DNA from 4 places in the Bacillus infantis NRRL B-14911 genome. Region 2 is predicted to be linked to each of the others. Evidence: riboswitches for the same ligand, from Rfam matches in the RefSeq annotation. Region 2 holds a riboswitch; each other region holds the start of a gene.
What was found. A riboswitch is a leader RNA that binds a small molecule or an ion and turns the genes downstream of it on or off. The one in region 2 is predicted to bind S-adenosylmethionine.

Region 1 (5,628 bases), 1.4 Mb from region 2:
CTCCTCATCGGCATGTTTATTCTTTCACTGGCCCTGGCTGCTGCGGCAGCAATCTGGGGAGTGCCGTGGAAACTGGCAGCAGGACTCAATATCGGCTTTCTGCTGCTTTCCTTTGCCGACCTGGCTTTTTTGCCTAAGAGTTCTCAGATCAGGCTGAAACGGAGAGTCCCGGAAGAGATGGAAAGAGGGCTTCCTGCCGATGTTGGCATTGAAATAGAAAACCATTCCCAGCTGCCTTTAACGTTGCGGATCATTGATGATCTCTCCGACTCCTTTGCCAGGCCATTTCCGCTTAAAAGAAAGCTCGCAGGAAACACGAGGGGGACAGTCCAATATGAAACCGCAGCCAGTATAAGGGGGCATTATACGCTGAACAGGATCTATATCCGCTGCAGCAGCTTCCTTGGCCTATGGGAAAAGCAGATGGTGAAAGAAGCCGAAAGCCAGGTCAAAGTGATTCCTGATTTGACCGAAACCCGGCGCTATCTTGAGAATGCTCAGTCCTATTTGCTTTATGAAGGAGAAAAAATCCGGAGGCAGCAGAGCGGAGCCGGGGAATTTTCAAAAATACGGGCATACGCGCCAGGAGATGATCCCCGTAAAATCAATTGGAGGCAGACGGCCAAGCTTCAGGAGGTCATGGCCAATGTCCATGAGCCGGAGCACGGAAAATATGTCACCATTATGATTGACTGCGGCAGGATCATGGGTGCGGAGCTGGAAACGGGCAACAGGCTTGAAAAGGCGCTGGAAGCGGCAATGACTACCGCAGCCGCGGCGCTCAAAAACGGTGATTATGTTTCCGTCCTTGCTTTTTCAAAAGACATTCAATCGTATGTACCGCCTTCAAAAGGGATGCAGCACTTAAACTTCATCCTGAAAGCTTTGTATTCGATACAGGCGGACGCTGCAGAATCCAATTATAGCGGTGCCTTTCAATATTTGCAGTCTGTCCAGAACAAAAGGAGCTTATTGCTTCTCTTTTCTGATGTAAGGACTTTCACCCTGGAGGAAGGTGCGCTTGTTTATCTAAAAAGGATCCGGCAGCGGCACCTGTTCTTTATGCTCGGAATCGAAGACAATATCCTTTCAGCCCGGGCCAAAGATCGGCCGGACACTATAAAAAGCGCCATGCTAAAAAGCATGGCGCAGCAGCAGATCCTTATTGCAAAGCGGGAAAAGCTGAGATGGGAAAAACAAGGCCTGCAAATGGCGGAAGCGCCTGAAGGAGGTCTCGCAGCAGCTGCTGTGTCCCATTATATCAATGTGTTGAATCGGGGGCTTCTTTAATTTCTGCCATTTACATGGAGAGATTTTGTTTATCTCACCGGCACTCAGTGAGCTGTCGGGAGCGCGAAACTGTTTTTTAGAGCATCCATAGCATATACCCCTGCAAATATTTATGGAGCTTGCAGGGGATGAACCAGGCGTTTTCGCTTTTGATCCAGGAGCCAGCCTGACCAGGCATAAAACAGCAGTCCAAGGACCGTCAGGAAGGCAGCCATATACTTCATTTCCAGCGGGAGCGGGGAAGGGGTGATAAACCCCTCGATCAATCCGGCGATGATGAAGAGCGGAATAGTTCCCAGTAGCAGCTGAACCGACCTTTTTGCCTTGGTTTTCAGCTGATAGCCCCGGGAGTATCTGCCCGGGACCAGAAGCTTATATCCCATAAGCAGGCCGGCTCCGCCCGCGATGAATATCGCGGTAAGCTCTATCATCCCATGGGGGACAATATAGGCCCAGAATTCATAAGATTTTCCGTGAGACCAAAACAGGCCGGCAATGGCGCCTACAATGATGCCATTATAAATCATAAGATAAACGGTCAAAATCCCAAAGGTGATACCGCCGGCAAATGCGAGGATTGCGACACGGATATTATTGGTCATGATGCTTGCTGACATGACCGCAGAATCGACCGCACCTTCATTCTCGCCGAGCCTCTGGGGATCAATTGCCCCGGACATCTCGGCCGGGAGAATCGAATGGATTGAAAGCGGATCATGGATCACAGCAAAGAAACTCCCCAAACCGCCCAATGTGAAAAGGAGCATGCTGGCAACGACAAATTTCCATTGCTCGAACAATAGCCGCACAAACTTGATCTGGAAGAAATCTTTCAGCTGGGCCATACTGGAGGATTGGCTTTTATATAAAAGATTATGCGCCTTTGCGACAAGATCATTTAAATAAAAAGTCACTTCTTCGTCTGGAAAGAAAGTCCGGGAGAATGAAAGATTCTGTGCTGCTTTCTGATACAGCCTGTCAAACCGGGCCAAATCAGTTCCTGCGGCTTTTCGTCTTTTCATCCTGGCGAGCAGCTCCTCGAGCTCCTGCCAGTTTTCCCGATGCTGCTTGATGAACTGTTTACTATTCAATCTAATCACCTGCCTGTAACCATAAAAGTTGTATCTCCATTATAAATCATAGGGAGAGTGAGATACAGGCAAAACTTCCAGGAAATGGGGTGCATCATGCAAACAGAAACAATTCTTATCAAAACACCTGAATTTGTATCGCTTCAATTCCAGCCTGCCGGACTTGGCAGCAGGGCCGGGGCCCTCATCATCGATCAGCTGATCCTTATGGTATTCAATCTGGCGAGCATTCTTTTATTTGCTTTTTATGCTTCCAGTGCCGCAGCATTCTTTCTTGATGATACTTTTCTTTCATGGCCGTTCGCCATTATGCTAATTTGCCTTTTTCTGGTCAACTGGGGATATTTTTTTGTATTGGAATATTTTTGGGCAGGAAGGACACTGGGGAAAAAGATCATGGGAATAAGGGTCATTCAGGATAACGGCCAGAGCATCACATTGCTCTCAAGCTTTATCCGAAATCTCCTCCGCATCATAGACTCCCTGCCGGTGTACTATCTGCTTGGCATTCTGATGGTATTTTTTCATTCCAGGCATAAACGGGTCGGCGATCTGGCTGCCGGGACAGTGGTCGTGCATGAACGGAAAAAGAAGAAGCCGGGTAAAATGACCGGGATTGAAAAAGAAATCCAGGAAAGAGGCCTGAAAAAGGAAGATATATATATGGACGAGTGGACTGTCAGGAAGATTGGCGCCGAGGAGTGGAAGCTTTTAAAGACCTATAGTGAGAGGCTGCTCCAGCTCCCTATAGGCAAAAGAGAAGAGCTCACAAAAAAACTTTCTTATTCACTCCTGCCAAAGCTCGATATCGATCCGGAACGAAAGTCATTCAGGCAGCTGGAAGACATCCTGCTGGTTCTTTATTTAATCGGGAAAGAGGAGTGGGAATTTGAGAATCAGATAAAATGAGCATATTTTCCTAATTAAAAAAATTATTAGAAAACTTTTCGTTAACTCGTTGACAAATCATATGGGTATGGTAGGATTAATTTCAATAAAATAAATCAGAGCAAACGCTCCTGATTATATCACTTATCTAGAGTGGCTGAGGGACTGGCCCATCGAAGCCCGGCAACCTGCTAAAAGCAAGGTGCCAATTCCAGCAAAATGTCCAGCATTTTGGGAGATAAGGTGCAAGTATGCGAAATGCGCCTTTTCCTGTTGGAAAAGGCGTTTTCTTTTTCCTCCTTGTCCCCATCCCAGCCATTCAAAAAGGAGGCGAGCCGATCTGAAGCATGCTGATTGGGAGGAAGTGGCCGCACATCTGCAAAGGATGCTGCAGTCTGTAAAGTTTGGAAGCATCACACTTGTGGTGCAGGATGGCAAGGTCATTCAAATTGAGAAGAATGAAAAGGTTCGCCTTCAATCTAATAAAGCGCGCTGACTAGACAAACTAGAGGCGGTCTTTTTCCCAAAAGCGGGAGGAAGGCTGCCTTTTTTCTTGTTAAAAATCAGTCAAAAAACAGAAGGCACCATGAAAGGAGCACTGAAATGAGCACCACCGTAACATACACCAGCTGGGAACCGCCATCATTCCCTGAAAACGATGGATTCAAAGGAGCACAAAAAGTGCTGGAATGGGCCTATAGCCATTACAGCCCGCAAGATATCAGCTACGCCTCAAGCTTCGGGGCTGAGGCGATTGTACTGATTGATCTTATCACAGGGATAAAGCCTGATGCCCATATTATTTTCCTGGATACCGGGCTCCATTTTCCGGAAACCTATGAGGTCATTGAAAGGGTGCAGGAGCGTTTTCCGGAGCTGAATATTGAAAGGAAGCTTCCTTCCCTTTCTTTGGATGACCAGCGGGAAGCCTATGGACCGGCACTGTGGAAAAGAGAGCCGGACCGCTGCTGCAGCATCCGGAAGATCATTCCGCTCCAGGAAGCCATGAAAGACAAAATCGCCTGGATTTCCGGGCTGAGGAGGGATCAGTCTGCATCCAGGGCTGGGGCGCAATTTTTAAACAAGGACAGCAAATTTCAAAATGTAAAAATCTGCCCTCTTATTCACTGGACTTGGGAGGAAGTTTGGGAGCATATCCGTAAAAAAGATCTCCCATATAATAACCTCCATGACAATGGGTATCCAAGCATTGGATGCTTTCCCTGTACAAGGGCTGCAGGAGTTGGCGGGGACAGCAGGGCAGGCAGGTGGGCTGGGACCGGCAAGACGGAATGCGGCCTGCATTCCGGGTGAAAGGGGGGCATGACCATGCTTGCAGCAATAGCAATGACCATTGGACTATTCTTTGCCATGAATATAGGAGCAAGCGGGGCAGCTGCCTCGATGGGGATTGCATACGGATCAGGATCCATCAAAAGCCGAAAGACTGCTCTCCTGCTGTGCGGAGCCGCCGTATTCCTTGGCGCCTGGCTCGGAGGGGGCGAGGTTGTCAAAACGATGGGAAGCGGGATTGTGCCGAAAAGCACTTTCACCGTGAGCATAGCCCTGATTGTCCTTGCCTCTGCAGCACTGTCGCTTTTCCTGGCCAATATTTTCGGAATTCCGCTGTCGACCAGTGAGGTGACAGTCGGATCAGTTGTAGGGGCAGGGATTGCTTATCAATCTTTATTTGCTTCCAAGCTCTTGTGGATCATTTCTTTTTGGCTGATTACGCCGCTGGCCGCTTTTATCATTGCTGTCATTGCAGCGAAGCTGATCAGGATACTCCGCTCAACCAAGAAGACCAAAAAGCCGGGCACCATCCGCTTCCTTGGCTTCCTGGTCACACTCATGGGATTGTTTGAAGCCTTTTCGGCCGGCATGAATAATGTTGCCAATGCGGTTGGCCCCCTTGTTGGTGCTGACATCCTCCCGCCAGAGGCAGGGATTTTCTGGGGCGGTATATTCGTCGCCGCAGGCGCTGTTTTTCTCGGCAGTAAAGTGCTGGAGACAAACGGAAAGAAAATCACTGATATCCGGCTCGAAGAAGGATGCATCATTTCTGGTACCGGGGCAGGCATTGTCACTGCTGCATCCTTATTCGGGATTCCCGTCCCCTTGACCCAGATCACGACAAGCTCCATCATCGGAATCGGCTTTGCCGGCCAGGGGCGCTCTGTTTTCCAGAAAGAAATTGTCATCAGGCTCCTCGGTGTATGGCTTGTGTCGCCAGTACTGTCGATGGTACTGAGCTATACCTTGATCCAAATCATCATTAAGCATGACTTTTACCCGATTGTTGCCATGGCTGGAGTCCTTATTTCTGTATTCGGTGTCCGTTTCCTGATGGGAAGGCAGA
Region 2 (5,628 bases):
ATGCAGTTCGGGGCTGCTGCAACCGGTGTGATTCTGCTTGCCAGGAGCATGGTTGACATGCAGAGCCTGCTTATCGTGTTTGCCTTTGGCACAGGGCTGGGGACGGCCTTCATTCAGGTATCCTCCATTCCCTGGCTGACAGAGAATTCCAAGCCAGAGCAGAGGGTTCATTTGTTCAGCATCCATTTCGCTGTTATGACAGGAGCCAATGTCATCGGCAACTTAAGCGGCGGACTGCTGACTGACTTGTTTGCTTTTTATTTCTCGGAGCTGGCGAGCATACGGTTTACTTTACTGCTGGGAGGAGCCATCTATCTGGCGGGAATATTTCCGATACTCCGCTTTCAGGAAAACCGGAGCGATAAAATCCCGCAAATCGGCGGAGCTAAAGGAAGCAAACGGTTTTCTCTGAAGGATGATGGTTTCAAGATCATCATCCTGTTCGCTGCAGCACAGCTGTTTATCGGATTTGGGGCAGGGCTTGTCATACCTTACCTGAATCTATATTTTGCAGACCGTTTCCATGCGTCGAATTCTGCAATCGGGCTGATTATTTCCCTCGGTCAGGCAGCTACGGCAGCGGCCATGATCATTGGTCCCCAGGTGGTAAGGAGGATCGGGGAGGTAAAGGCAGTCGTTTTCCTGCAGCTTTCCTCCCTGCCTTTCCTTCTACTGACTGCTTACACAGAGAATTTATGGCTGGCCGCCATTGGCTTTCTATTCAGGCAGGCTTTAATGAATGCGGGAAATCCGATCCAGATGTCTTTGATGATGTCGAAGGTGGATGATTCCAAAAGAGGCCTGGCCAGCTCGGTGAATCAGATGGTGTTCAATCTGGGCTGGGCAGTGATGGGCCCTGTCTCTACAGGCCTTGTCATCAAATACGGAGACTATTGGGGATATTCTATTGTCTTCACCATAACTGCAGTCTTATATTTAATAGGCTCTACATACTTTTTTGTCGTATTCAGAAGGCTTTCAGAGCCTTCTGGAAGAACAAATACAGCAAAGATTGTATGATAAGCGGATATTTCTCGGGAAATTGTCATAAGCCTTTCTATTTGTCGAACATTCATAGAAATATAAAACTGAACTTTCTAAAAAATCAGTTGACTCTTTTTTGCTGGTTATGATACTATCATTTTAACTTCAAGCACGCTAAAAATTTCATATTTCTTATCAAGAGAGGTGGAGGGACTGGCCCGATGAAACCCGGCAACCGGCAATAGAACGGTGCTAATTCCAGCAGAGCATGATCTCTGGCAGATAAGTTGAGCGAAAAAGCCCCTCTTCTGCAGAGGGGCTTTTATTGTTACCAGCAGTGATCCGGCATAATGAAAATATCTGATAACCCGAAGGAGAGATAACAATGGCAGAGAAGCAAAAGAACTATCGATTTGAAACACTTGGTGTACATGGAGGACTGCAGCCTGACCCTGCAACAGGGGCAAGGGCAGTGCCGATCTATCAGAATAATGCTTATCAGTTCCAGAATACAGAGCACGCCGCCAATCTGTTCGGCTTAAAGGAGCCGGGCTATATCTATACAAGAATCCATAATCCGACAGTTACTGTATTTGAGGAAAGGGTCTCACTGCTTGAAGGCGGCGTAGGGGCACTTGCTGTTGCAAGCGGCCAGGCTGCCATCACTCTTGCCATCCTGAACATTGCCCAGGCCGGAGATGAAATTGTAGCAGCTTCAAATCTTTATGGAGGGACATATAATTTATTTGCCGTCACTCTTCCTAAATACGGAATCAATGTAAAGCTGGTCAATCCCGATGACCCGGAAAATTTCAGGGAGGCCATCAATGAAAAAACAAAAGCTGTATTCGCTGAAACAATCGGCAATCCAAGCTTAAAGGTCCTCGATATTGAGAAAGTGGCGGAAATTGCCCATGAAGCAGGTATTCCGCTGATAGTTGATAATACCTTTGCCACTCCATATCTCTGCAGGCCGATTGATTTTGGGGCAGACATCGTAATCCACTCAGCGACAAAATGGCTGCTGGGAAATGGGACGACAATGGGGGGCGTCATAGTAGACGCAGGTCGTTTTGACTGGAATTCAGTCAAATTCCCTGGCTTCACCAATCCGGACCCAAGCTACAATAACCTGGTGTACAGTGAAGCAATCGGCGCGGCAGCTTTTATCGTCAAAGCCAGAGTCCAGCTGCTGAGGGACCTGGGGCCAGCACTTAGCCCGCAGAACGCATTCCAGTTCACTCTCGGTCTTGAAACACTGCATGTGAGGATGAAGGAGCATATCAGCAATACAAAGAAAGTGACAGAGTATCTAAAGAATCACCCTGCTGTGACCTGGGTGCTTTATCCGGGGGATGAAGGCCATCCTGATAAGGCACTTGCTGATAAGTATTTGCCTAAAGGAGCCGGAGCTGTGGCTGTATTTGGAATTGAGGGAGGCAGGGAGGCCGGTGCCAAGCTGATCAACAGCCTGGAACTGTGGGCGCATGTAGCCAATGTCGGCGATGCAAAAAGCCTCATCATCCATCCTGCCAGCACCACTCACCAGCAGCTTGATTCAGAAGGCCTGAAGTCAGCAGGGGTGCCGGAGGATCTAATCCGCATTTCTGTTGGCATAGAAAATGCCGAAGATCTCATCGAGGACCTGGAGCAGGCAATTGAAGCCGCAACCGGAAGCCATTCACTGGCAGGGAAGGTGTGAACTTCAGGATTCAGCCGGTAATTTTTAGAATTAAACTTTGTTGTTGACACCCTTTTTCATCCATGATACGATAGCACTCGTAATTCAAAAATGGCTAATGAATGAAAATGAACTTCATATATGATAGCTCTTATCAAGAGAGGTGGAGGGATGTGCCCGATGAAGCCCGGCAACCGTCAATGTTTATTGAAATGGTGCCAATTCACACAAAGCTTTTAGCTTTGGCAGATGAGAGAAAGGTTTTTCCATCATGCCTTTCTGCTCACATGCAGAAAGGCATTTTTATTTTTACAGAAAAGTCTCCTGTCTTGAAGCCATGGAATAATCTTGCCCTGGTTTCAGGAAACTACTCTTATGGGGATTGGCAGGATGATATATCTCTGTAAAGCCATTTGTCTAATTGGATATAAAAGAGGTGAATACGGCAATTGATTTCAATAAAAGATGTTAAAAAGATATATTCGTCAAAAAAAGGCCCGGTCAAAGCAGTTGATGATGTCAACCTTGAAATCAAGGAAGGTGAAATCTTCGGAGTGATCGGCTACAGCGGTGCAGGGAAAAGCACCTTGATCCGGATGCTGAACGGGCTTGAGCTTCCCTCAGAGGGAACGGTTACGGTAGCCGGCAGGGAGATCTCAAAAATCAGGGGTGCGGAGCTGCGCAAAGCGCGCCAGGAAATCAGCATGATCTTCCAGCACTTTAACCTTCTCTGGTCAAGGACCGTAAGAGACAATATTGCATTCCCGCTGGAAATTGCGGGGGTTGCGCGCCAGGAAAGAGAAAAAAGAGTAAATGAGCTCATCAACCTTGTCGGCCTTGACGGCCGTGAGGATGCTTACCCTTCCCAGCTGAGCGGCGGGCAGAAGCAACGCGTCGGGATTGCCAGGGCGCTTGCGAATAACCCGAAGGTGCTTCTGTGCGATGAGGCAACCTCGGCGCTTGACCCGCAGACAACGGATTCCATTCTGGATCTGCTAGTGGACATCAACAGCCGCCTGGGACTGACCATTGTACTTATTACTCATGAAATGCATGTAATCAGGAAGATCTGCCATCGGGTAGCTGTCATGGAAGGCGGAAAGGCCGTGGAAATCGGCCCTGTCCTGGAAGTGTTTAAAAATCCGCGCGAGCAGATCACAAAGAGATTCGTCCAGCAGGTCACAGAACCTGAGGAAACAAAAGAGACTGCAGAGGCCTTGCTTGGATTGTATCCGCATGGAAAAGTCGTACAGCTGTCCTTCGTCGGGGAATCGGCTGAACAGCCGCTCATCACGAATCTGATCCGTTCCTTTGAGTTGACAGTTAATATCCTTCAAGGGAAAATCTCGCAGACTCAAAACGGCTCTTATGGAACATTGTTCATCCATCTAGATGGGCAGGCTGACGAAATTGCCAAAGCGATTGAATATATCCATGCACAGCAGGTTGGCGTGGAGGTGATTTCGAATGCTTAATGAATTTTTCCCAAATGTTAACTGGGATAAGATGTGGGAAGCAACGAATGAAACGCTTTATATGACTGGCATTTCTGTACTGGTTACATTCGTATTGGGGATTGTGCTCGGCCTGCTGCTTTTCCTTACTTCCAGGGGGAACATCTGGCAAAATGCACTCATCAATAAAATTATAGCGGCGTTTGTCAATGTATTCAGGTCCATCCCGTTCATCATTTTAATCGTATTGCTGATCCCGTTCACGAAATTCCTTGTGGGCAGCATGATCGGAGAAAATGCCGCCTTGCCTGCACTGATCATCGGTGCGGCACCATTTTATGCCCGTATGGTTGAAATTGCTTTGCGGGAAATTGATAAAGGCGTCATTGAAGCAGCCAAGTCAATGGGTGCAAGAACGAGCACAATCATCTTTAAGGTGCTCCTCCCTGAATCCATGCCGGCTCTTGTATCGGGCATTACTGTTACAGCCATCTCGCTTGTGGGCTTTACCGCAATGGCAGGAGTCATCGGTGCAGGAGGACTTGGGAACCTTGCTTATCTGGAAGGCTTCCAGCGGAACCGCTTTGATGTAACCTTGATGGCGACCATCGTCATCCTGCTGATTGTGTTTATCCTCCAAGTAATTGGAGATATCATAACTTCTAAACTAGACAAACGATAAAAGGAGACTTAACTAATGAAAAAATGGTTATCACTTGTATTGGCACTTGCCGTAGCGCTCGTCATTTCAGCATGCGGAACATCTGAAGATAATGCTGACGGCGGAAATGCGGACAGCGGGAAAGAAGAAACATCCAAACTGGTTGTGGGAGCTTCCAATGTCCCGCACGCTGAAATTCTTGAAGAAGCTAAGCCGCTTTTGGAAGAAAAGGGCATTGAACTTGAAGTCGTAACATTCCAGGACTATATCCTGCCTAACCAAGCATTGAATTCCGGAGAGCTTGATGCAAACTATTTCCAGCATATCCCGTACCTTGAAGCGCAAATTGAAGAAAATGACTATGATTTCGTCAATGCAGGCGGAATCCACATTGAGCCGATCGGTGTGTATTCAAAGAAATACAAGAGCCTTGATGAACTTCCAGACGGTGCGAAAGTCCTGATGAGCAATTCAGTTGCTGATCACGGCCGTATCCTGACTATGCTTGAAAAAGAAGGCCTTATCACGCTTAAAGAAGGCGTAGATAAAATCAAGGCAACAATTGACGATATCGAAACGAACGAGAAAAATCTTGAGTTTGATACAGAATATGAAGCTTCCCTCCTTCCGCAGATCTACAACAACGATGAAGGCGATGCAGTTCTGATCAACTCTAACTATGCTATTGATGCAGGCTTAAACCCAATTGAAGATTCAATTGCAATCGAAGACAAGGAATCTCCATATGTGAACGTCATCGCTGTTAAGAGCGGCGACGAAGATAAAGAAGCGGTTAAGGCACTTGTCGAAGTGCTCCACTCTAAAGAAATCCAGGATTTCATCCTTGA
Region 3 (5,628 bases), 1.7 Mb from region 2:
TTTTCAAAAGGCAGCAATTACTTTCATAGCAATTAAGAATTTTGATAAACCAAACTTTCATATTCTAGTCGAAGCAAAGGATGACTTTGAAGTTAAATATGATGGTTATGAGGCATATATTCAAGTAAAGAGTCAGAAGTTATCTTTAAAAAAAATCTTAAATAGTAAAGAAGGTAAATCAATACTTGAAAAAAATCTGAGGAATGGAAACGAAGATTCCTTCTTTAAAATTTTCGTTAAAACATTTGTAGAGTCAGATTTAAAAAGCATGACAGAAGTCTCGGATGGAAATATTTGTACTCCACTATATTCTTATAGTGATGACCAAAGAAAGACTATTTTGCAAGAATTGAAGGATAAGGAGAATATCCATAAATTTGAAGAAAAATTGTTATCCAGTTATATCTATATACCTCCTTTTAAGGATAAGTTGAATGAGGCTATTCCGGTATTATTAGGGGAGATGGCCTTAAAGGAAATAGATGTTAGCAATAAGCGAGGGCAGGTTGCAATAAATGAGCTTTTTACGCTTATTGATCAAAAAAGTGAATATATTGTAAAGAGCGAAGAGGATTATAAAAAAAAGGAAATCTTAAAAGGAGACCTCAGAGAAATATTCAAACTCTCTTCAACTATTGATGCATTCGATAACCTTCTTGAATCAACATCATATAATTTCTTTTTGAAGAAACAGGTGAAGAAAGAACAGCTTAAAATTATGCATTTGTATTCTACTGAAAAGAATATCGCAAAGCAAGAATTGGAAGATCTCGTTGCATTCACAGGGACAGAGGATGAAATTATTAATAACGCTATTCTAAAATGCAATAACAATAAAAAGTTTAATAGTTTAAATGAAACTTCCAAGAAGGCAATTATTATTGAAGTCTTATCAGAAATGAGTGAAATAATATGATAATTGAGAAACTGATTATTCTAGATTATGAAAGCGAAGTGGCAAATGAATTTCACTTTTCAAAAAATACAAATGTAATTACGAGTGACGGCACAACAATCGGTAAGTCAAGTTTAATAAAATCATTATATTATGCATTGGGGTATGATATTAAACAGTTTCCAAATGGGTGGAACTACAAAACTATGCGATTTCGATTGGATGTTATTATAAATGGCTCTTCATATTATATTATAAGAAATAATTCGTTATTTTATGTTACAGATTCTGAAGAGGCATTAGATCTTAAAGAGTTTTCAGAATGGCTTCAAGGAAAACTTTCAATTGAAATGAAATTAAAATTAAAATCATCGAGCACTAAGGAACTTTCCTCTGCATATTCAACAGAAATACTAACACCATTTTATTTGGACCAAGATAAATCATGGAATGGTTATATTATTAAAAACTCTTCTGACTCGTTAGGAAGATATTCTAATATACCCGGGGATATTTTGGAATATACTCTGGGTATTTCAAATCGGGCCATTTTGGAAAAAGAGAATGAAAAGACCAAAAATCAAAAACAGATAAATCAATATTCATCAAAAATAGATGTTCTAAACAGTCTCCAAACAGAATATTCAGACAAAGTCGAAATGATAGATACCTCTCCTTATGAATTTGATAAATTAAAGGAAACATTTGATATAACTCTAAATCAGCTTAGTAGGATTTCAAATGAAATATCTTCAAAGAAGAAAAAGATATTTGCTAAAAAAGCCGAACAAGATATAAATAACCAAGATAATATTGAATTAGAAAAAATCAAGGCTGTAAATAAGAAAAACTATAAAGATGTAGAGTTCGAATGTATCCATTGTCATTCGCATTTAACCTTGGAACAGTCCTTAACAAGACTTAAACTAAATAATAATGTATTAGAAATACAAAACATGCTTGATATGAATAAAAAACAAAGTGAAGTTTTACAACAAGAAATTGAAGTATTACAAGATGAAATTTTAGATCTTGATAGCAAGTATAGAATGATTACTAGGAAAAAGAAAGAAATTCAAGAAATATTGACTCTCCAAGAATTTATTGATTTAGAATCAAAGAGACTGGCGAATGAGGAATTTTTAAAAACTATAGACAAATTATCTGATGAAAAAGAAAAGTTAGTAGACTATGGCAAAGAATTAGCAAAGAAAATTAATGCACTAAAAAAAGATCAAAAAAACAGAAAGTCAGAAATTGAAAAGCGATTTTACGAAATAATAAACGATATTAATTTGCGTATTGGAAGTACCATATTAAGCGAAGTTGAATTTTTTAATTATAGAGAAGTTAAGGGGAGTGGAATGGACAACAATAAAACATTGCTGGCACTATACTTAACTTATATGAGATTAATTGCTGAATTTGGGATTTACACTATTCCATTTGGGATTGATTCATTTGTTAAGAATGAAGTCGATAAGAAGACGATAAAAACCACATTTAAAGAAGTAGAAAAATACTTCTTAACTATCCCAAGTCAAACTTTTTTTGTGACAATTTCTGAAAATCTACAGTATCTTTCAAAGTTAGATAACTATAATGTAATAAAATTGACAAAGCCTATACTACATAAAAACAAATACAATTATTTATTATCTCAAGTTAGGACGATTGATTAGTGATTTGTATCTTAAAAAGAAGTATCTCTAAAGAAGTCAGAGATACTTCTTTTTATCTTACTTTATCTATTAAAAAAATATATGCAGGAAGGACTAAAGTGAATAATTTATCTCAGTATTGGAGGGAAAAAGAGAAAAAAAGCCAGTCTAGGTTGGATGGCTAAGAAAATTTATTAAATTGAAAGGGACAATAAATCTCTTTCAAAGTTAGTGTAGTTCGTCCATTCTAGTATTTCAATTATTTCGTAGGCTTTATTTTCCCCATTACTATATCCAAGTAAGGCTTGGCATCTACTATCGGAGTCATTGAGTAAGGTATTAAAACATGTTTTAGTAGGTGTATTAAATTGTTTATCTTCATAGTGTATTGATTGGTTTCTGCCTTCCCAAATTATGTCTAAAATATTGACACCAAATTTTACTGGGATGGTCTTATCCGAAACTATTAGTGCATTCGAACAATCACTTTTTTTCTTACCATACCTTGATGAAATACCTTGTTTTCCTATTTGTAGGATGGCTTGGGCAAGGGATTGTTTTGGGCTGTTTTTTATGAGCAAAGCGTTATTATAATATGCTTGGATTACTTGAACCTGATTTTGGTAGTCTCCTGCTGTTTTAGCATGTTCTACAGCTCTTATGACATAGTCAAATGCTTCCTCTGGTTGACCTTCAGCCCTTAACATATTAGAAAAGTCATTATACATTTTTGAGTTTTGCTGGTAGTACGGAATCATGGCCGACGTGTGGGTTAATTGTGCCAAATCATTATCAACCTTGTTTAGAAGGGCAATTAGCTCTTGAGTAACATATTTTGTTTGGTCTAGATAATCCCTAATAGGTATATTCAAAAATATCCTCTTCCTTTTCTAAAAACATAATGGTAATAACATCCATAAATTATACTATTTTAAATTTCTTTAATAAAGAGTTGTTATAAACGTATCTTACTTTAGAAAAAAAATTATGGAACTAGGTGCCTGCCCCCACATTCTGTGCAGGATTAAAGTGCTGGTAGGAGGTCGCTTATAATATTTCCTTAACGCTGAAAATAGGTACCAGACCCCATAAAAATAGGTGACTGACCCCGCATTGGCTAATGCATTAAAGTGTACGGGGCCAGGCACTTTCTTTTTCGCCCGGACCTTCTTCCAGCTCACCTTCTTTCATAAAAATTTATAAAATTGAAAAAACATATTGCGTACATTTAATTTTGATGATAATATTCAGCACAGGTAATCAAAATTAATAGCAAGCTTTCAACTCTTATCGAGAGCAGGCGGAGGGATTTGGCCCGATGAAGCCCAGCAACCGACCGTAATTCCGTTGTGAAACGGGGCGCAGCAAGATTTGCGCCGGTATGTAAATACCTTTAAGGCACGGTGCTAATTCCAACAGAGGAGATTTTTCTTTTCTGGGAGATAAGAGGTGTGGAGATTCGATATATAATCTTCAGCCTCTTTCTCTACGCAGAAAGAGGCTTTTTTATATCATAAAAGGAGTGATTTACAGGTCAGCATCAAAGGGTTCAAAGCAAAAGTTAAAAAAAACAATAATGGAGAGAGAAAATGAAGAATAAAAAATGGAGCTTTCTATTAAGTATTTTTGTCGTTATCCTGCTTACAGCAGGGTGCCAGCCAAAGACAGGCGTCAGCACCGAGGGAGAGGCGGCGGCCGATAAAACCAATGATGAAAACGAGCTTACCGATAAAAAGATCGCATTAATTATGCAGCAGAATCTTGGTACGTTTTCTGCTCAGTATATTGACGGTGTGAAGGAGCAGGTTACGAAATTCGGCGGAACTACAACAGTTTTTACTTCTGATGGTGACCTGGCGAAAATGTCTTCAAACCTGGATGCAGCGATCAACCAGGGATTTGATGCTATTTTAATAGACCATGGCACAAAAGAAGCATTGGCGGCCGGAGTCCAAAAGGCGGTCGAGAAAAAAATCCCAGTGGTTGCCTTTGACGCAGAGGTTAGTGAACCGGGTGTGACCGTGCTTGAGCAGGGTGACCAGGAGATGGCAAAAAGCACTCTTGAGAGACTGGCTGAGGACTCAGATGGAAATGCAAATATCGTTAAAATATGGGTAGCCGGCTTTGCGCCGATGGAGCGAAGACAAGTTGCCTATAAGGAATTCCTTGAACAGAATCCGGGGATTAAAGAGGTCGCGGCATTTGGAGCAGCGACGCAGAACACAGCATTGGATACTCAGTCACAAATGGAAGCCATTTTAAAGCAGTATCCGGAGAAAGGGCAGATTACAGCAGTTTGGGCAGCATGGGATGAATTTGCCAAAGGAGCCGTGCGTGCTATCCAGCAGGCCGGCCGGACAGATATCAAAGTGTACGGAATCGATATGAGTGATGAAGACCTGCAAATGATTCAGGACAAGAATTCTCCTTGGGTGGCAACTGCAGCTGTTGATCCAAAGGATATTGGCAGAATACAGGTTCGCTATGCCTATCAAAAATTATCCGGAGAAGAGACTCCTGACAATGTTAAATTAACACCGGTGTTCGTATCAAAAGATGACCTCCCGGAAGAGCAAATCACAACCACGGAGCTGAATGAATACGTGGAAGGATGGGGCAACAGCGACCAGGGATATACCGAAACCCTGAAGGAATTGGAAGAAGGGAAATAACAGAGGGACATTAGGCAGCCTTAGGTTAAAGGCCGCCTGATGTTTTCCTTTTTAAAGGAGGCAGCATGATGGGTGCATCACTACTTGAAATGAGAAATATATCCAAGAGCTTTGGTGCAGCAAAGGCTTTGAAGAGAGCTGGACTCCATTTGGCCTCTGGAGAAGTACATGCTTTATTGGGGGCCAATGGTGCGGGTAAAAGTACGCTTATCAAAATTTTGGCGGGTGCTTACAGCCATGATGAAGGCGATATTTATCTTAACGGAAAGCCAGTCACGATCCATTCACCAAAAGAGGCGAAGGATCTGGGCATCCACTGTGTGTACCAGGAGGTGGATACGGCATTGGTGCCGCAGCTGACAGTGGCGGAGAATATTCTGCTTGATTCCTTTGCCGGAGG
Region 4 (5,628 bases), 150 kb from region 2:
GCCGACAGAAAATGTCTTGATATTCGGATGGTATTGTTTTGCAATGGATGCAATGATGGAAGAATCGATGCCGCCGGACAGGAATGAACCAACCGGTACATCGCTTCGCATATGCATTTTAACAGAATCGAACAGGACGTCTTTTATTTCTTTCACAAATTCCGGCTCAGACTTTTGGACAGGCTGGAAGGAAGCCTTCCAATAGCGTTTGATGTCCATCGGAGAACCGATTTTCTTTGTGAAATAATGGCCCGGTTCAAGTTTATGGATGCCAGCGGACATTGTTTCCGGCTCCGGAACAAACTGGTACGTCAAATAATGCTGAAGGGACTCATAGTTAAGGACGTCATTTTCCAGCGCCATCAGGATACTTTTCTTTTCAGAAGCAAAAAATGTTTTCCCATCATTTTCGAGGTAGAAGAAAGGCTTGATTCCGAAATGGTCTCTAGCCCCGTATAAGGACTGCTCCTGTTTATCCCAGATGACAAATGAGAACATGCCGCGGAGTTTTTCAACCGCTTTTTCCTTCAGGTGGCTGTATAGCGCGATGATTACTTCTGTATCTGAATTGGTCTCAAATGTAAGGCCTTCTTTTATGAGCTCTTCGCGAAGCTCCACATAGTTATAGACTTCGCCATTGAAAATGATCCAGTATCTCTCATTTTCATAGGTCAGCGGCTGATGGCCGCATTCGATGTCAATGATGCTCAGGCGGCGGAAGCCGAACTGGATATGTTCATCATTGTAATAGCCTGCATCATCAGGCCCCCTGTGGGTAATGATATTATTCATATTTTCAAACTGCTGCTTTTGCGCATCGTTCAGAACTTGCGCATTTTCATGGACACAGCCGATAAAACCGCACATTATGTAGTTCACCTTCTTCAATTTAGTCAAAATCCCATTCCGTCTGAAAAAAACAGCGGAAGGCATTCATGCCGGTGCAGTGCTTGCCCGGCCAGCCATAATCTGCCATATCACACATTAATCCCAAAAAACATACTCTCTAATACTACCACTAAACCTGAAAAAATGGCACTATCAACATGAAAAACAGGCAGGGGAAAAATTAGGCATTTACAAGAATTATTCACAGATCAGCAGACCGTTAAACGCTCTATCCCTTTAGACGAAATATAAAAGCGGGAGCTGCATATTTCAGCACTCCCGCTTTTTTGTTCTTATAAGGATTATTTTCCAGCCTGCTGGCGCAGTGTATCTGCTTTGTCAGTGCGCTCCCAAGGAAGATCAACATCTGTACGGCCGAAATGTCCGTAAGCTGCAGTCTGCTTGTAGATAGGGCGGCGCAGGTTCAGCATATTGATGATGCCTGCCGGGCGAAGATCAAAGTTATCGCGGACAAGGTCGACAAGCGTATCTTCGCTCACAGTTCCTGTTCCGAATGTATCAACAGAAATGGAAACCGGCTGCGCTACCCCGATGGCGTAGGCAAGCTGCACTTCAACCTTATCAGCAAGGCCGGCAGCGACGATATTCTTCGCTACATAGCGGGCTGCATAAGCTGCTGAGCGGTCAACCTTTGTAGGATCCTTGCCGGAGAATGCGCCTCCGCCGTGGCGTGCATATCCGCCGTAAGTATCAACAATGATTTTGCGGCCAGTCAAACCTGCATCCCCTTGAGGTCCGCCGATAACAAAACGGCCAGTAGGGTTGATGAAGTATTTTGTATTTTCATCGATCAGTTCTTTTGGAACGACCGGATTGATGACATGTTCTTTCAGGTTGCGCTGGATTTGCTCCAGGCTGATTTCAGGATGGTGCTGTGTGGAGATGACAATGGTATCGATGCGTACCGGCTTGTCGTTCTCATCATACTCAACAGTCACCTGTGTCTTGCCATCCGGACGCAGATACGGAAGAATTTCTTCTTTGCGCACTTCTGTCAGGCGGCGTGATAATTTGTGCGCCAGGGAAATCGGAAGAGGCATAAGCTCTTTCGTTTCATTGCAGGCAAAGCCGAACATAAGGCCCTGGTCCCCTGCGCCGATCGCTTCGATTTCTTCATCTGACATTTGGCCTTCACGCGCTTCAAGCGCCTGGTCTACACCCATTGCAATGTCAGCTGACTGCTCATCAATGGAAGTCAAGACAGCACATGTTTCGGAATCAAAGCCGTATTTAGCACGGGTATAGCCGATATCCTTGATTGTTTCGCGGACAAGCTTAGGAATATCAACATATGTAGATGTTGTAATTTCACCTGCAACAAGGACTAACCCTGTTGTAACAGATGTTTCAGCAGCAACGCGGGCATTTGCGTCTTTTGCTAAGATAGCGTCTAAAATTGCATCAGAAATCTGGTCACAGATTTTATCCGGATGACCTTCAGTAACTGATTCAGAAGTAAACAAACGGCGTTTATTTGACATCTGATTTCCTCCTTATTTATAAGAATAGAGTGAGGTTCTTATCCGGCGCTACACCTTATTCTTCCCCTCGGATTGATACGGTACTCATTCCCTAAGTAGTATTGAATAAACATGGAGTTTTTATCCCGCTCTCGCGTATGCATTGCTTCACAATCTGCATAACCGGCTGGTTCCATCCCCCGGTACGTGCATTCTCAGGCAAGTGCTGAAAAGGCAGGTCACCGCCGATGCAGAAAACCGGTCAAAGGCATTATATATAAGCCAGGCACAATAGAAATTGTATGATTTTATCCTGTTAAATGCATAGCCCTTGTAAATCAGCTTTATGCAAAAACTTCCATAATATGCAATTAAAAGACATCCCTCAAAATGCAAAATAAAAAACCTTCCCAAAGTGAAAAGGTTGAAAGCAAAATGATTCGCGCCTTTCACTCTTATCGTTCAAGGAATCTTCCTTGCGTCAGGTTAGCACCTTTGCTAAAAACAGACCATTGCTGGCTGGTAATTTGAACCGTTATGCTCTTTTCAGCATATATCCGTTTTCAAAAGCATCATTAGCAGGTTGCTGGGTTTCATCGGGCCTGTCCCTCCACCAGCTCGGGATAAGAGAGTATCCGTTCAAGGTAAAATCATAACGTACAGATGTAGCGGCGTCAATCATTTTCTCCGCTATAGCAAGAAGAAATTCATCCTGCACCTGCAGAAAATCCGATATGGAAATTAATCACAGGGAACAGCTGCCGTCCTTGCATTTCTTCCTAAGCAGTTTGTGTCTGTTCCGTGCAATCCACCGGTATACCGGAACCCCGGCAGCAGATGCGAAAGGAAGGTGCATAAAGAGCCCGAGAACGAAGGTCAGGGGGAACAGCAGCAGCAGCCTTCTTACTGCATAGAAACCTTTCAGGACCTTTTTTTCAGGAGTTATAATATGAAGCTCTTTCCTCAGCTCCCTGCTGCTGAACTGAATTTCTCCATGCTCCTGTTCATATTTCTGGAGTGAAACCCAGTCTACCCTGTGGAGCAGGTCAAGCTTTTGGAAAGATTTTTTTGTCATCTGGCAAAGCTGGCAAGTATTGTCGTAAAGGGCCATCGTTTTCACATTACCATCTCCCGCCTGTAAAATCGTGCTTTTTATTAAATTTTACCATACCTTTCAATCAATATAGAAGCAGTGTAAACTTATATCTATATAATATATGTTTCATTATAAATAATGCCTCTTCTGCTTAGCTGCAGGAGTTTCCCCCGCCTTGGCAAGCCCCCTTAATTTCTGTTGTGCAAATAATATGCCGCAAAGTTCGGAAAGAATTTCTATCTTCTTGAACAATTTGTGACACCTTTCACATTCTATTGAATTACCCTTTAAAATTGCTTATGATGATAACAGATTGTGAACTATGTAACATATACACTATTATTATGTTATTAAACTTTCAGCCATTGAGAAAGGGGCTTATCCATGAAAAAGAAATATTCTTTGCTTTTAGGAATATTTACAATCATTACTATTCTATCAGGCTGTGAGCCGCTGATGGTGCTGGATCCCAAGGGGCCTCAGGCCGCCGTCCAGGCAAAAGACATCATCCTGTCAACGGCAATCATGTCTGTCATCGTCCTTGTGGTTTTTGCCATGCTTGCTTATATGCTCTATAAATACCGCTCTTCAAAGCAAAGCAAGGATTATGAACCGCCGCATATTAAAGGAAATCTTCTGGTCGAAGCGGTCTGTGTCGGTATCCCCGTCCTGATCGTCATCTTCCTATCGGTTGTATCCACACAAAGCAACTATAAAGTGGAATCAGCACCTACAGGATACGGCGACAAAGAGCCTTTAGTCGTATATGCATCATCTTCTAACTGGAAATGGCATTTCAGCTATCCAGAAGAAGATATCGAAACAGTCAACTATCTATATGTACCGACTGACCGCCCGCTTGAATTTAAGCTCTATTCATACGGACCGATCACAAGCTTCTGGATCCCTCAGCTTGGCGGACAAAAATATGCCATGGCTGATATGGTCAACACATTGCACCTGGGAGCAGATGAACCCGGTGAATATATGGGGCGCAATGCCAACTTTAACGGAAAAGGCTTTGCTGAAAATACATTCAATGTAACAGCCATGCCGCAGGAAGAGTTTGACCAATGGGTTGATGACGTGAAAGATACGGCTGAGCCTCTTACGGAAGAAAAATTCAATGAACTGCTTGAACCGGGGCATCTTGGACAGTCAACTTATACCGGAACACATCTTGATTTCATGCCCGCACCTGAAGGCGAGCATGGCGGCCATAACCATGGTTCCAGCTCTGACAGCCATGATGCTGACTCAGATCATGAACATATGGATATGGAAGAGGACGGATCTGGCGACAATGGCCACTCAGAACATGAAGGCCATTAATAAGAACAGACCCGCTACCCTAGAAAGGAGTTTAAAATCCTATGGAATTCTTTGAACGTTTTGCCATTCCGCATCCCAGCCCTGTAATCTATGCGTCAATGGTTGCTATAGGTTTAACGGTTATTGCCATCATTGCAGGCTTGACTTATTTTAAAAAATGGGGCTATCTGTGGAGAGAATGGCTGACAACAGTCGATCATAAACGGATTGGGATCATGTATCTGATTTCTGCCCTGCTCATGCTTTTCCGAGGCGGCGCAGATGCCATCATGATGCGTGCCCAGCTGGCTGTGCCGGACAATACCCTCCTTGACGCACAGCACTATAATGAAATTTTCACAACGCACGGAACAGTTATGATTCTGTTCATGGCAATGCCATTCATCATGGCTTTCATGAACTTTGTTGTGCCGCTTCAAATCGGGGCACGCGACGTTGCTTTCCCTAAACTTAATGCACTCAGCTTCTGGCTCTTCTTCATGGGTGCCATGCTGCTGAACATCTCATTCGTTATCGGCGGTTCGCCTGATGCCGGCTGGACTTCCTACTTCCCTCTTGCAGGGACTGAGTTCAGCGAATCAGTCGGAACCAACTATTATATGTTCTCACTGCAAATCGCTGGTTTGGGTACATTGATGACCGGTATCAATATGGTAACCACCATCCTCAGGATGCGTGCTCCTGGCATGACATTGATGAAAATGCCAATGTTCACATGGTCATCACTTGTTGCCAGCATCATTATCGTATTTGCTTTCCCTGTACTGACTGTTGCTCTTGCAATGGGATCTCTTGACAGATTATTTGCCACCAACTTCTTTACGACCAGCA

Region 1: linked by a shared signal. The riboswitch ahead of N288_RS24725 (YezD family protein) and the one ahead of N288_RS19640 (methionine ABC transporter ATP-binding protein) in region 2 are both predicted to bind S-adenosylmethionine.
Region 3: linked by a shared signal. The riboswitch ahead of N288_RS03735 (sugar ABC transporter substrate-binding protein) and the one ahead of N288_RS19640 (methionine ABC transporter ATP-binding protein) in region 2 are both predicted to bind S-adenosylmethionine.
Region 4: linked by a shared signal. The riboswitch ahead of metK (methionine adenosyltransferase) and the one ahead of N288_RS19640 (methionine ABC transporter ATP-binding protein) in region 2 are both predicted to bind S-adenosylmethionine.

What each region holds. Positions count from the first base shown of each region.
Region 1 is NC_022524.1:2,467,035-2,472,662, reverse strand. It holds gene N288_RS12355 (DUF58 domain-containing protein) at 13-1,290, shown strand; gene N288_RS12350 (stage II sporulation protein M) at 1,401-2,381, opposite strand; gene N288_RS12345 (RDD family protein) at 2,478-3,290, shown strand; SAM riboswitch class I at 3,411-3,514, shown strand; gene N288_RS24725 (YezD family protein) at 3,634-3,765, shown strand; gene N288_RS12335 (phosphoadenylyl-sulfate reductase) at 3,873-4,583, shown strand; gene N288_RS12330 (inorganic phosphate transporter) at 4,599-5,628, shown strand, end outside.
Region 2 is NC_022524.1:3,877,700-3,883,327, reverse strand. It holds gene N288_RS19655 (MFS transporter) at 1-1,020, shown strand, start outside; SAM riboswitch class I at 1,174-1,273, shown strand; gene N288_RS19650 (O-acetylhomoserine aminocarboxypropyltransferase/cysteine synthase family protein) at 1,370-2,686, shown strand; SAM riboswitch class I at 2,814-2,921, shown strand; gene N288_RS19640 (methionine ABC transporter ATP-binding protein) at 3,115-4,140, shown strand; gene N288_RS19635 (methionine ABC transporter permease) at 4,133-4,801, shown strand; gene N288_RS19630 (MetQ/NlpA family ABC transporter substrate-binding protein) at 4,817-5,628, shown strand, end outside.
Region 3 is NC_022524.1:689,184-694,811, forward strand. It holds gene N288_RS03720 (coiled-coil domain-containing protein) at 1-916, shown strand, start outside; gene N288_RS24210 (coiled-coil domain-containing protein) at 913-2,577, shown strand; gene N288_RS03730 (hypothetical protein) at 2,751-3,428, opposite strand; SAM riboswitch class I at 3,841-4,005, shown strand; gene N288_RS03735 (sugar ABC transporter substrate-binding protein) at 4,146-5,228, shown strand; gene N288_RS03740 (sugar ABC transporter ATP-binding protein) at 5,294-5,628, shown strand, end outside.
Region 4 is NC_022524.1:3,730,566-3,736,193, forward strand. It holds gene asnB (asparagine synthase (glutamine-hydrolyzing)) at 1-867, opposite strand, end outside; gene metK (methionine adenosyltransferase) at 1,191-2,390, opposite strand; SAM riboswitch class I at 2,822-2,999, opposite strand; gene N288_RS18790 (thiol-disulfide oxidoreductase DCC family protein) at 3,115-3,480, opposite strand; gene N288_RS25725 (hypothetical protein) at 3,595-3,717, opposite strand; gene qoxA (cytochrome aa3 quinol oxidase subunit II) at 3,850-4,797, shown strand; gene qoxB (cytochrome aa3 quinol oxidase subunit I) at 4,839-5,628, shown strand, end outside.